DNA from 3 places in the Serratia sp. KH_031 genome. Region 2 is predicted to be linked to each of the others. Evidence: predicted binding sites of a transcription regulator. Region 2 holds the regulator's gene; each other region holds the start of a gene.
The links. Region 2 encodes Fur, which represses iron uptake genes when iron is present. Its sites were predicted from a motif close to ATAATAATGAGAACNACTATCAA; they were not measured.
Positions count from the first base shown of each region.

Region 1 (3,192 bases), 1.9 Mb from region 2:
TGAAGTATTCACCTAGCTCCTGCGACAGGTTCAGTGACGGGCTCCAGTTATTGCCAGCTTTGGAGTGCAGATCGTAACGCAACCCAGGCGTTAGGATAGTGGTGTCGGTCAGCTCCATGTTGTCTTCAGCAAATAGCGAGAAAATATTGGCTGAGGAATAAGGACTGCGATTGGTGCTGTCGATGCCTGGAATGCTGCCTCCAGACATGGCCTGAGTATTGGACGACGGATCTTTCATTTTTTGCTGGTTCCATTCGGTACCCAGCGTGGCGGTTTGCGGAACCACAACATCGAATGGAATGCTAACTTCGCTGTGCGCCAAGAAATCATCCAGACGAATCGTGTTGTAGCCGTTATCCGAGAAAATCCCTTCGGTGCCACCGGCTAACCCTTCGTTTAGACGGGTGTTGCGGGTGCGTTCATATTGCAGGTAGTTGGTGGTGCTGATGCCGTTGTCCCAAGCTCCGCGGTGGGTCATGCCGTAGGTTTCACGGTAGATACGGTTAGTCTCTTCGCCGTACATGCTTTTCACTAACGGGTTGGTGTTGGTGTTTTGCGTATCACCCGCGTACAGGTTGCCCTGACGGCCGTAGGAGTATTCGAATTCCAACGATTGCAGGTGTGCAAAGTCCCAATGCAGCATGGCATTGATATCTTTGTCGATCACCCCTTCACGACCTGCGGGAATGGTATCGGCATAGCTGCCGGTACGCTCGGACTGATGGCCGTCATTGAGGTATTGGGAATCGGCCTGTGTTTTGCTGTAGCCGCCAAACAGGCGGAAACTCAGAGTATCGCTTAGTGGTCCGGTCAGGCTGAAATCGGTACGTTTGGTGGAGCCTTCTTCTTTATGCTGTGGCACGTTGAAGTAAGCGTTCAATGTACCGTGCAATTCTTGAGTCGCTTTCTTGGTGATGATATTCACCACGCCGCCCGCCGCGCCGTTACCGTAGCGCGCCGCTGCTGGCCCACGAATGACTTCGATACGTTCAATCATATCCGGTGGTACCCAAGCGGTATCGCCACGGGTATCACGTTCACCACGCCAGCCTTGACGCACAGAATTACGGCTGGAGGCGGGTTTTCCATCGATTAAGATCAACGTGTTCTCTGGCCCCATGCCGCGAATATCAATCTGACGGTTGTTACCACGCTGTCCGCTGGTGGAGTTACCGGTCAGGTTCACGCCGGGCATGGTGCGAATCAGTTCATTGATATCGCGTGCCGGAGGGCGCTTTTTGATTTCATCGGCGGTAATGGTGGAAACACCGGGGGCTTGCAGGTTTTGCTTGGCTGCCGTCACCAGAATGGTGTCTTCCTCGGTGGTTTTGTTTTCTGTTTCAGTGGGCTGTGCGTAGATGACGGGAGAAAATGCAGACGCGCCTAATCCTAACCCGATAGCTGTGGCTAAAGAATAACGAGATAACTTCCGATTCATTTGAAATATCCTACCTTGCTGCCGCTCCCACTGAAGGGGAAGGGCGGTTGTAGTTTTTTGTATGGAAAGTTGTGGTGCGGTCGAATAAGGCTGGCAGCACCCTAAATGTCAGCATCCGTCCCTGTTGAAGAATACCGGCTCTATTTACGAGCCTTTACACGGTATTGCAAATGAAAATAATTATCAATAGTATTCGATTTAGCATTTATGGGTAAAAGTTAGGGCGACAGAGGAATTGGCGTTTTGAACACTGAACAGCAGTCCGAAAGTGATCGATTATTGGTAAGTCAACATGTTGGAAGTTCTGGCTGGTGGCTGAAGATTGCCCAACGAGGTACGCCGTTGGTAGAACCGGTGGATGGGGAAAATTGGAAAGTCACATTTTTCTGGCGCGATCCGCAAGGGTGCGAATTGACCTCTGCCTATCAACGAGTTTGGGTTCACATTAACTGTTTGACCGACCACCATCAGCCCAATCCGCCACAAAGTCTGCAACGACTGAAAGGCACGGATGTGTGGTATTGGCAGACGGAATTGAAAGCCGATTGGCGCGGTAGTTACTGCTTCATCCCTTGTTTGGACGATCGTCCTTTAACGACTTCAGATAGTAGTGATGCGCATAGCCATATGCACGCGGTGCGCCATTGGTGGCACCAGATTTTTGCCAGCGCGACTCATGATCTGCTCAATCCTTATCGTTCGTGGCCGGATAGCGGGGGTAATTTCCTCTCAGGCTTACATATGCCACAGGCACCGCAGCAAACGGCTTGGCAGGATTTTGATCGCTATGCTGTTGCCAGCGGGCGTTGCACACCAGCCCCCCCGGCCAAGTTACAGCGACATCTCTGGCACAGCTCGCGTTTGGGTAACAGCCGTCATGTTTGGGTATATACCACTGGCGATACCGATCCGGCAGAACGTCCGTTGGCGGTCTTATTAGATGGCCAATTTTGGGCGCAGCAGATGCCGGTGTGGGAGCCGCTAATGCAACTGACGCGTGAAGGTAAATTACCTGAAGCGACCTATCTGCTGATCGATATCATCGACCAAAAACACCGAGCGCAGGAACTGCCTTGTAACGACGATTTCTGGCTGGCGGTACAGGAGGAACTGTTACCCCAGTTGGCGGCTTGGGCACTGTACAGCAGCAATGCGAAAAACACCGTGGTCGCCGGACAAAGCTTTGGCGGTCTTTCTGCGTTGTTCGCTGGGTTGAACTGGCCGCAACGCTTTGGTGCGGTAATCAGCCAATCGGGATCTTTCTGGTGGCCGCGCCGCGATCTGCTACAACACACAGTCTGGCCTGAAGATGCTTGCTGGCTGATTAAACAGGTCGAGCAACAGCGCTTTGGTCATCAAGGTAATAGCCAAAGAAAACTGAAAATTTTTATGGAAGCCGGTAACCACGAAAAGTTGGTTCATCGCGTCAGCGATCAAATGGCGGAGTTATTGCACACCGCTGGGCACGAGGTGGATTACCGAGTGGTCGAGGGCGGTCATGATGCTTTGTGTTGGCGCGGTGGTTTGATCGACGGCTTACAAGCGCACTGGGCGTCACTGATTTCCCCCACTTTTCACGCACAAGGAGCCCTTTGTGGAAACCCTGAATCCGTTTGATGATGCCAATCAGATTTGCCTGATCCTGCAAAACGATCAACTACAATACAGCCTGTGGCCGCAATTTAGCGCGATTCCGACCGGTTGGTTGGCGGTATTCGGTCCCGCGGAACGAACGGCTTGTAACGATTGGTTAG
Region 1 covers NZ_CM174496.1:1,650,478-1,653,669, forward strand. Annotated here, with positions in the region: gene AC3ISQ_RS07300 (TonB-dependent siderophore receptor) at 1-1,438, opposite strand, end outside; gene fes (enterochelin esterase) at 1,682-3,055, shown strand; gene AC3ISQ_RS07310 (MbtH family protein) at 3,033-3,192, shown strand, end outside.
Region 1: the regulator Fur is predicted to act here: its motif matches at 1,609-1,631, upstream of fes (enterochelin esterase).

Region 2 (3,192 bases):
CCCGTGCTGATCGAACAATATGAAAACATCATCGGCTGGCCGGGCGTGCCCGCTTGGCCGCATCCGATCCTATTTATTCGCGGTGGGTTATCGCCTTATGTACAGGATAAATATCGTGACGATATCGCGCGCCAGTTTCCACAGGCTCGAGCTCATGTTGTCGCGGGGACTGGACATTGGGTTCACGCCGAAAAACCTGACGCGGTATTACGCGCTATTAATCGCTTTCTTGGTGAAGAGTCAAAGCCGGCTGATGAAAAAACGCGCTAAAGATAATAGCTTAGCGCGTAAACATTGTTGTTTAAGCACCTGCAAGGTAAGATGGCGCGCTATAATTTTTGCCCCCATTCTGGTTCAGATTGGGAAGCAAATTTGGGTTAGGGTTTATTGACCCGAATTGTGTTAATCGTCCGGTATTCCTGGACTCAACTCCCTTGCAGTACCGCTACCTATGGCAAAAGAAAACACGGATCGCACGACGCTGGATCTGTTCGCAGATGAACGCCGTCCGGGGCGCCCGAAAACCAACCCGTTATCGCGCGATGAGCAGCTTAGAATCAATAAGCGTAATCAGCTACGACGCGATAAAGTGCGCGGTTTACGTCGTGTAGAGCTGAAAATCAACGCAGAAGCGGTGGACGCCCTAAACAAACTGGCGGATCAGCGCAATATCAGCCGCAGCGAGTTAATCGAACAGATGTTACTGGCGCAACTGGCGGACGAACCGCTGGGACATTAATCTTGTTTGGCATGGTGTTACGGACAACACCAGATCAACACCATTTTCCTTGGTATCGCATTAACGTGATAAAACCCAAGGGCCAATTTCTGGCATGATACGCATTTACCGGTAAGAGACGCACATTGGCTACAGGCTCTTATCGCGGCACAATTTATTGAATCTAAAGGGTTATACGCTATATGGCAATCGTAGGCATTTTCTTTGGCAGCGACACTGGCAATACCGAAAACATTGCTAAGACTATCCAAAAACAATTGGGCAAAGATGTGGCTGAAGTTCACGACATTGCCAAAAGCAGCAAAGAAGACCTGGAAAAGTTCGACATCCTGCTGCTCGGTATTCCAACTTGGTATTACGGTGAAGCTCAGTGTGATTGGGACGACTTCTTCCCAACGTTGGAAGAAATTGATTTCGAAGGCAAACTGGTTGCACTGTTCGGCTGTGGTGACCAAGAAGACTACGCTGAATACTTCTGTGATGCGATGGGCACTATTCGTGACATCATCGAACCACGCGGTGCCGCGATCGTCGGTTACTGGCCAACCACAGGCTACCATTTTGAAGCCTCAAAAGGTTTAGCTGATGATAATCACTTCCTCGGTTTGGCGATCGACGAAGACCGTCAACCAGAATTGACCAATGAGCGTGTGAATGCTTGGGTTAAGCAGATTTCTGAAGAGCTGAGCCTCGCTGACATTATTGGTTAATCACGCCATAGCCCTGTGAAATGCAGGGCTTTCATAGGCAGCAGATATTAAAGTAATAGAAGCTACAAATTTGTAACTTCTCACGTCATTACGGTAGACTGCGTCAACGGTTTATCCCGCTCATCAACGCATTGGCTGCACACCATGCAAAAAATGCTAATGACTCTTTGTTAACAATCGGCGGTTTCTATTTATAGCTACCGGTTCTATAATGAGACGCAATTAACTCTTGTGCCGACCGATGTTACAGGCGACAACGCCCTAACTTGTTTAGCCTTCACTTTGTTTAGCATAGTAACAGGACAGAATCCGCATGACTGACAACAATACTGCACTGAAGAAGGCCGGCTTAAAAGTCACGCTTCCGCGACTCAAAATCCTGGAAGTGCTACAGGATCCGGAATGCCATCACGTCAGTGCGGAAGATCTGTACAAAAAACTGATAGATATGGGTGAAGAAATTGGCTTGGCAACGGTTTACCGTGTGTTGAACCAGTTCGATGATGCAGGGATCGTGACTCGTCATAATTTCGAAGGCGGTAAATCCGTGTTCGAACTGACACAACAACATCACCATGACCATCTAATTTGCCTAGACTGCGGCAAAGTGATCGAGTTCAGCGACGAATCTATCGAAGTCCGTCAGCGTGATATCGCTAAACAACACGGCATCAAACTCACCAATCATAGCCTGTATTTGTACGGTCACTGTGAAGCAGGTGACTGCCTTGAAGATGACTCGCTGCACAATAAAAGATAATTCTGGGTAAGCCAGAATGCAGAAACCGCCGATAACAGGCGGTTTTTTTATACCTATGATTTACAGACAAAAAAATCCCCGGCAGCACCGGGGGAAAGATCATGTCATGAAATACTACAATTGCAGCGGCACTCTCTACGCGGTACTGCTTTACAGCTAACTCACTACCCTCTCACACTCACTTTACTGTTTGCCCACCCGCCGACACGCAAGTGGGCATTCAGTCATTACACTTTCACGGGTTCTGCACGGCTATAACGCTTGCCATCCGGGCTAACAGCACGGATTTGTACATCGCCTGCCACGGCTGGTTTAGCGTTGGCATCGTAACGTTGCCATTGCTTACCACCGTCGGTTGAGTACTCAATACCCAGACCCGGCAATGAAATGTTGGCTTCCAGTTTACCGCCCACAACACGTGCTCCAGGGACTGGCAGACGGTAACTAACGCCACCTTTATCCAGTTTGGCCAGTTCACGCTGTCCCATCAGGTTGGCAAAGTGCAGCCAATCTCTGTCCAACGTTTTGGTATCAACAAAGTGCGTTTCGCCACCTTTGTACTCACGACCCGCCTTGTAATCCTGCTCCCAGCTTGCACGGTGCCATGCACGCTCTGCCACCGACAGAACACGAGGGAAGTACATGTATTCTGCCTGTTTGTCGGTACGAACGACCTCGCTCCACAGTTGGGCAGACAGACCGAATGTACCCGGCCACGGTTTATCGCTCTTAGCGGTAAAGTGGTTGCCGTCACGGTCAACCGAGGTTTCGGCGTTCTGCGGCAGGTTGTCTGGCGCGAAGCTAAAGATCTTCTGCTCGTCGCTGAAGCGAGTGCCCCAGTAGTAACCGCTCTCGTTCGGGTTCACTTCATAAGGGAAATCGAGGTAGACGTAATCCGGGTTAGAAATCGTGACTTCGTAACCTTTGTTCGCCCAATCGTTGGCTGAGTCGAAACCGCCCCAATACAAGGTATCCCAGAAGTT
Region 2 covers NZ_CM174496.1:3,524,433-3,527,624, forward strand. Annotated here, with positions in the region: gene ybfF (esterase) at 1-270, shown strand, start outside; gene ybfE (LexA regulated protein) at 452-739, shown strand; gene fldA (flavodoxin FldA) at 922-1,449, shown strand; gene fur (ferric iron uptake transcriptional regulator) at 1,763-2,209, shown strand; gene AC3ISQ_RS15800 (beta-N-acetylhexosaminidase) at 2,437-3,192, opposite strand, start outside.

Region 3 (3,192 bases), 1.3 Mb from region 2:
GAATCCTTCACTTTGGATAATGCCCCCATACGCTCAACCAACGGGGCCAGATTGCCGCCTAACGTGATTGCGTTGGTGATGTTTTCAATCTGTGACTCAATCGCCTGTAGGGCCTCCTGTGCGCTCTGTATTGATTCCTTGATGTCGTCACCCTTGGCATTGCCGCCTAACGTGTAATCCATATAGCCGCGTACCAGTGCCGGGACTAATGTCCGCTCCAATATATCCAACCCAATAGACCACGCTTTGCAGTTGCCGATCCGGTCCTTGCCGTTGGCGCACATGTAGCGAATCTTTCCTTTAGTGCCGATCATGAATGTCATAGCGCCCCCACAGTGCCCGCACTTCAATACCCCCAACCCAGAGAGCAAAGTGATCCGGGTTTTCTTAGGGCCTTGCGTTAGCTTGTTGTTCTCGTTCAAGTCTTGCAACAGAGCAAACTCTGTAGGGCTGCACAGTGCCGGATAGTAGTTCTCTAGGGTGTAGGTAATATCACCCGCGTTAATGGTGCGTTCACCGATCAGCGTTCTCGAGGTTTTCATACGGCGGAGCAGGGGATAGGACCACTTTCCCAGATTGTCCGGGTTGTTGGTTGCTTTGGTGACTCGTACAGGCGGGGCGTCGTAATGCTCATTGAGGTAATCACACACAGCATGGGCTGAATACCCATCTAGAAACAGCTCTACGGCCTTCCTAGCAGCTTCCCACAGTGCGGGGTGGGGTTGTACTGCTGTATGCTTGTCGCCGCTGGCATCGACCCACCAGACGTGTGATCCGGCTGTTTTAATGGTGGTTGGCAAGCCTGCTTTGTGGCGCTCCACTAGTGCGGCGATATTGCCGTACACGCGTTTCTGTTTGGTGGCGGATTCCTCATTGGCTCGACTGAATAGCAGGATTGACAACATTAGATCGGTAGGATTGGCTGTAACTGATTGCCTTGTGTATATCCTGCCATCCATCCCGGTGACAACCGTAAGGCCCAGCTCCAGAAGGTGGGAAAATAACTTGTTGGCGGTTAGGATATCTTGACGGCTCAGGCGGTCGAGGTTCTCCACAAATAGATAGCTGTCGTTTGGTATGGCTCCACTTTCTACGGCCTGTATGAAGCCGCCTAAGGCCCCCTGTGTGGTGTTCTTGCCACGATACGCAGACAAGCCAGCGTCCAGCAGTTCCACAAGCTCCAAATTGTGGGAGTGGGCGAACTCTTTCGCCTTGGCTGTCTGCCTATCGAGGCTTGTCCCTTTGGATTGCCTGTCAGAACTCCAGCGGACATAGCTATATAATTTACGTTTGGTCATGTGGGCCTCTTTCGTCATTTGCCTAGCTTAATCTATTTAGTTTTCTAAATCACACTAGGTTTACTCAGCAGCCACGCATTGAACGAAGTATTCATTTATCCACGCCTGAATCAATCTTAATGATAATCATTATCATATTTATGTTCACTGAAACGATCAATCGCTAAGTGAAGATTTTTTATCGGATCTCGCGCAGAAGCCCAATTTGACCAGCAGCGACTAAACTTAAATGAGTGGGCTGGCAGTTTTTTAGCCAGCGAGGGGCACGTTTAAATCTAGACAACATGCAGAAATAGGTATTTTCTATGAATGTTTAAAACGGAGATTAACGACCGTAGTGGACTAAGCGAAATAGCACGAATATATCAATAAATTCATAGGGATATTGGCTATCATTCTTACTTGGGGTTCGGCTGTGGTGGTTCGAAAACGATCGCCAAACTGCATACCCGCGTAAAACAAACGGTTGAAGTGATAATTGTTATCACTAACATAGTCAGTAACTGGAAGATAATCAGTATCTGGGTTGGCATCACGACGAGGTAAATCTTATGCAAACGGAAACTGTCGGTACTTTTTCCCTAGATGAAAATGTCTGGCAAGGCGTTGCGCTTAGCGACAGCGCGGTAAAGCAAATTATCAAACTGATGCAGCAAGACTCGCAGGTCAAAGGGCTGCAACTCGGGGTGAAGCAATCGGGCTGTGCCGGGTTTGCCTATGTGTTGGATCTGACACGTGAGCCTGCTGCTGACGATCTGCTGTTTGAACGTGACGGTGCCAAATTATATGTGCCGTTGAAAGCGATGCCGTTTATCGACGGTACCACGGTAGATTTTGTCCGTGATGGGCTGAATCAGATATTCAAATTCAATAACCCCAAAGCCCAACATGCCTGTGGGTGTGGTGAGAGTTTTGGCGTTTGAGCGATGCAATCAACATGACACGAAGCAATGTAGAAACAACCGATGATGTGCAGGCTTGGGTCAGCGATGGTCGCTATAAAGAAGGATTCTTTACCCAACTGGCAACTGATGAGTTGGCCAAAGGGATCAACGAAGAGGTGGTGCGCGCGATTTCTGCCAAGCGTAACGAACCTGAGTGGATGCTGGAATTCCGCTTACAGGCTTATCGTGCATGGCTGGAGATGGAAGAGCCACATTGGTTGAAAGCGAATTACGACAAGCTGAATTATCAAGATTACAGTTATTACTCCGCGCCGTCCTGTGGCAGTTGCGACGATGCTTGCGGTTCGCAGCCGGGAGCGGAACAGCAACCCGGTGTGGCACTCACGGAAAATAATTATCTGACCAGCGAAGTCGAAACGGCGTTCAATCAGCTGGGCGTTCCGGTGCGCGAAGGTAGCGAAGTGGCGGTGGACGCGATTTTCGACTCGGTTTCTGTTGCCACCACTTATCGCGAAAAACTGGCAGAGAGCGGGGTAATTTTCTGCTCGTTCGGCGAAGCGATCCAAGAATATCCCGAACTGGTGCGCCAATATCTCGGCCGCGTCGTTCCACATAACGACAACTTCTTCGCCGCGCTGAATGCTGCTGTGGCCTCAGACGGGACTTTCGTCTATGTGCCAAAAGGCGTGCGTTGCCCGATGGAACTGTCGACCTATTTCCGTATCAACGCCGCTAAAACCGGCCAGTTCGAACGCACTATCTTGATCGCCGATGAAGGCAGTTATGTCAGCTATATTGAAGGCTGTTCGGCTCCGGTTCGCGACAGTTATCAACTGCACGCGGCGGTCGTGGAAGTGATCCTGCATAAAGATGCCGAAGTGAAATACTCCACGGTGCAAAACTGGTTCGCGGGGGGCGAAAGTGAAGGCGGTATTCTGAACTTCGTCACCAAGCGTGCGCTCTGTGAAGGTGCAGGTTCTAAAATGTCT
Region 3 covers NZ_CM174496.1:2,270,019-2,273,210, forward strand. Annotated here, with positions in the region: gene AC3ISQ_RS10175 (recombinase family protein) at 1-1,298, opposite strand, end outside; gene sufA (Fe-S cluster assembly scaffold SufA) at 1,850-2,221, shown strand; gene sufB (Fe-S cluster assembly protein SufB) at 2,236-3,192, shown strand, end outside.
Region 3: the regulator Fur is predicted to act here: its motif matches at 1,770-1,792, upstream of sufA (Fe-S cluster assembly scaffold SufA).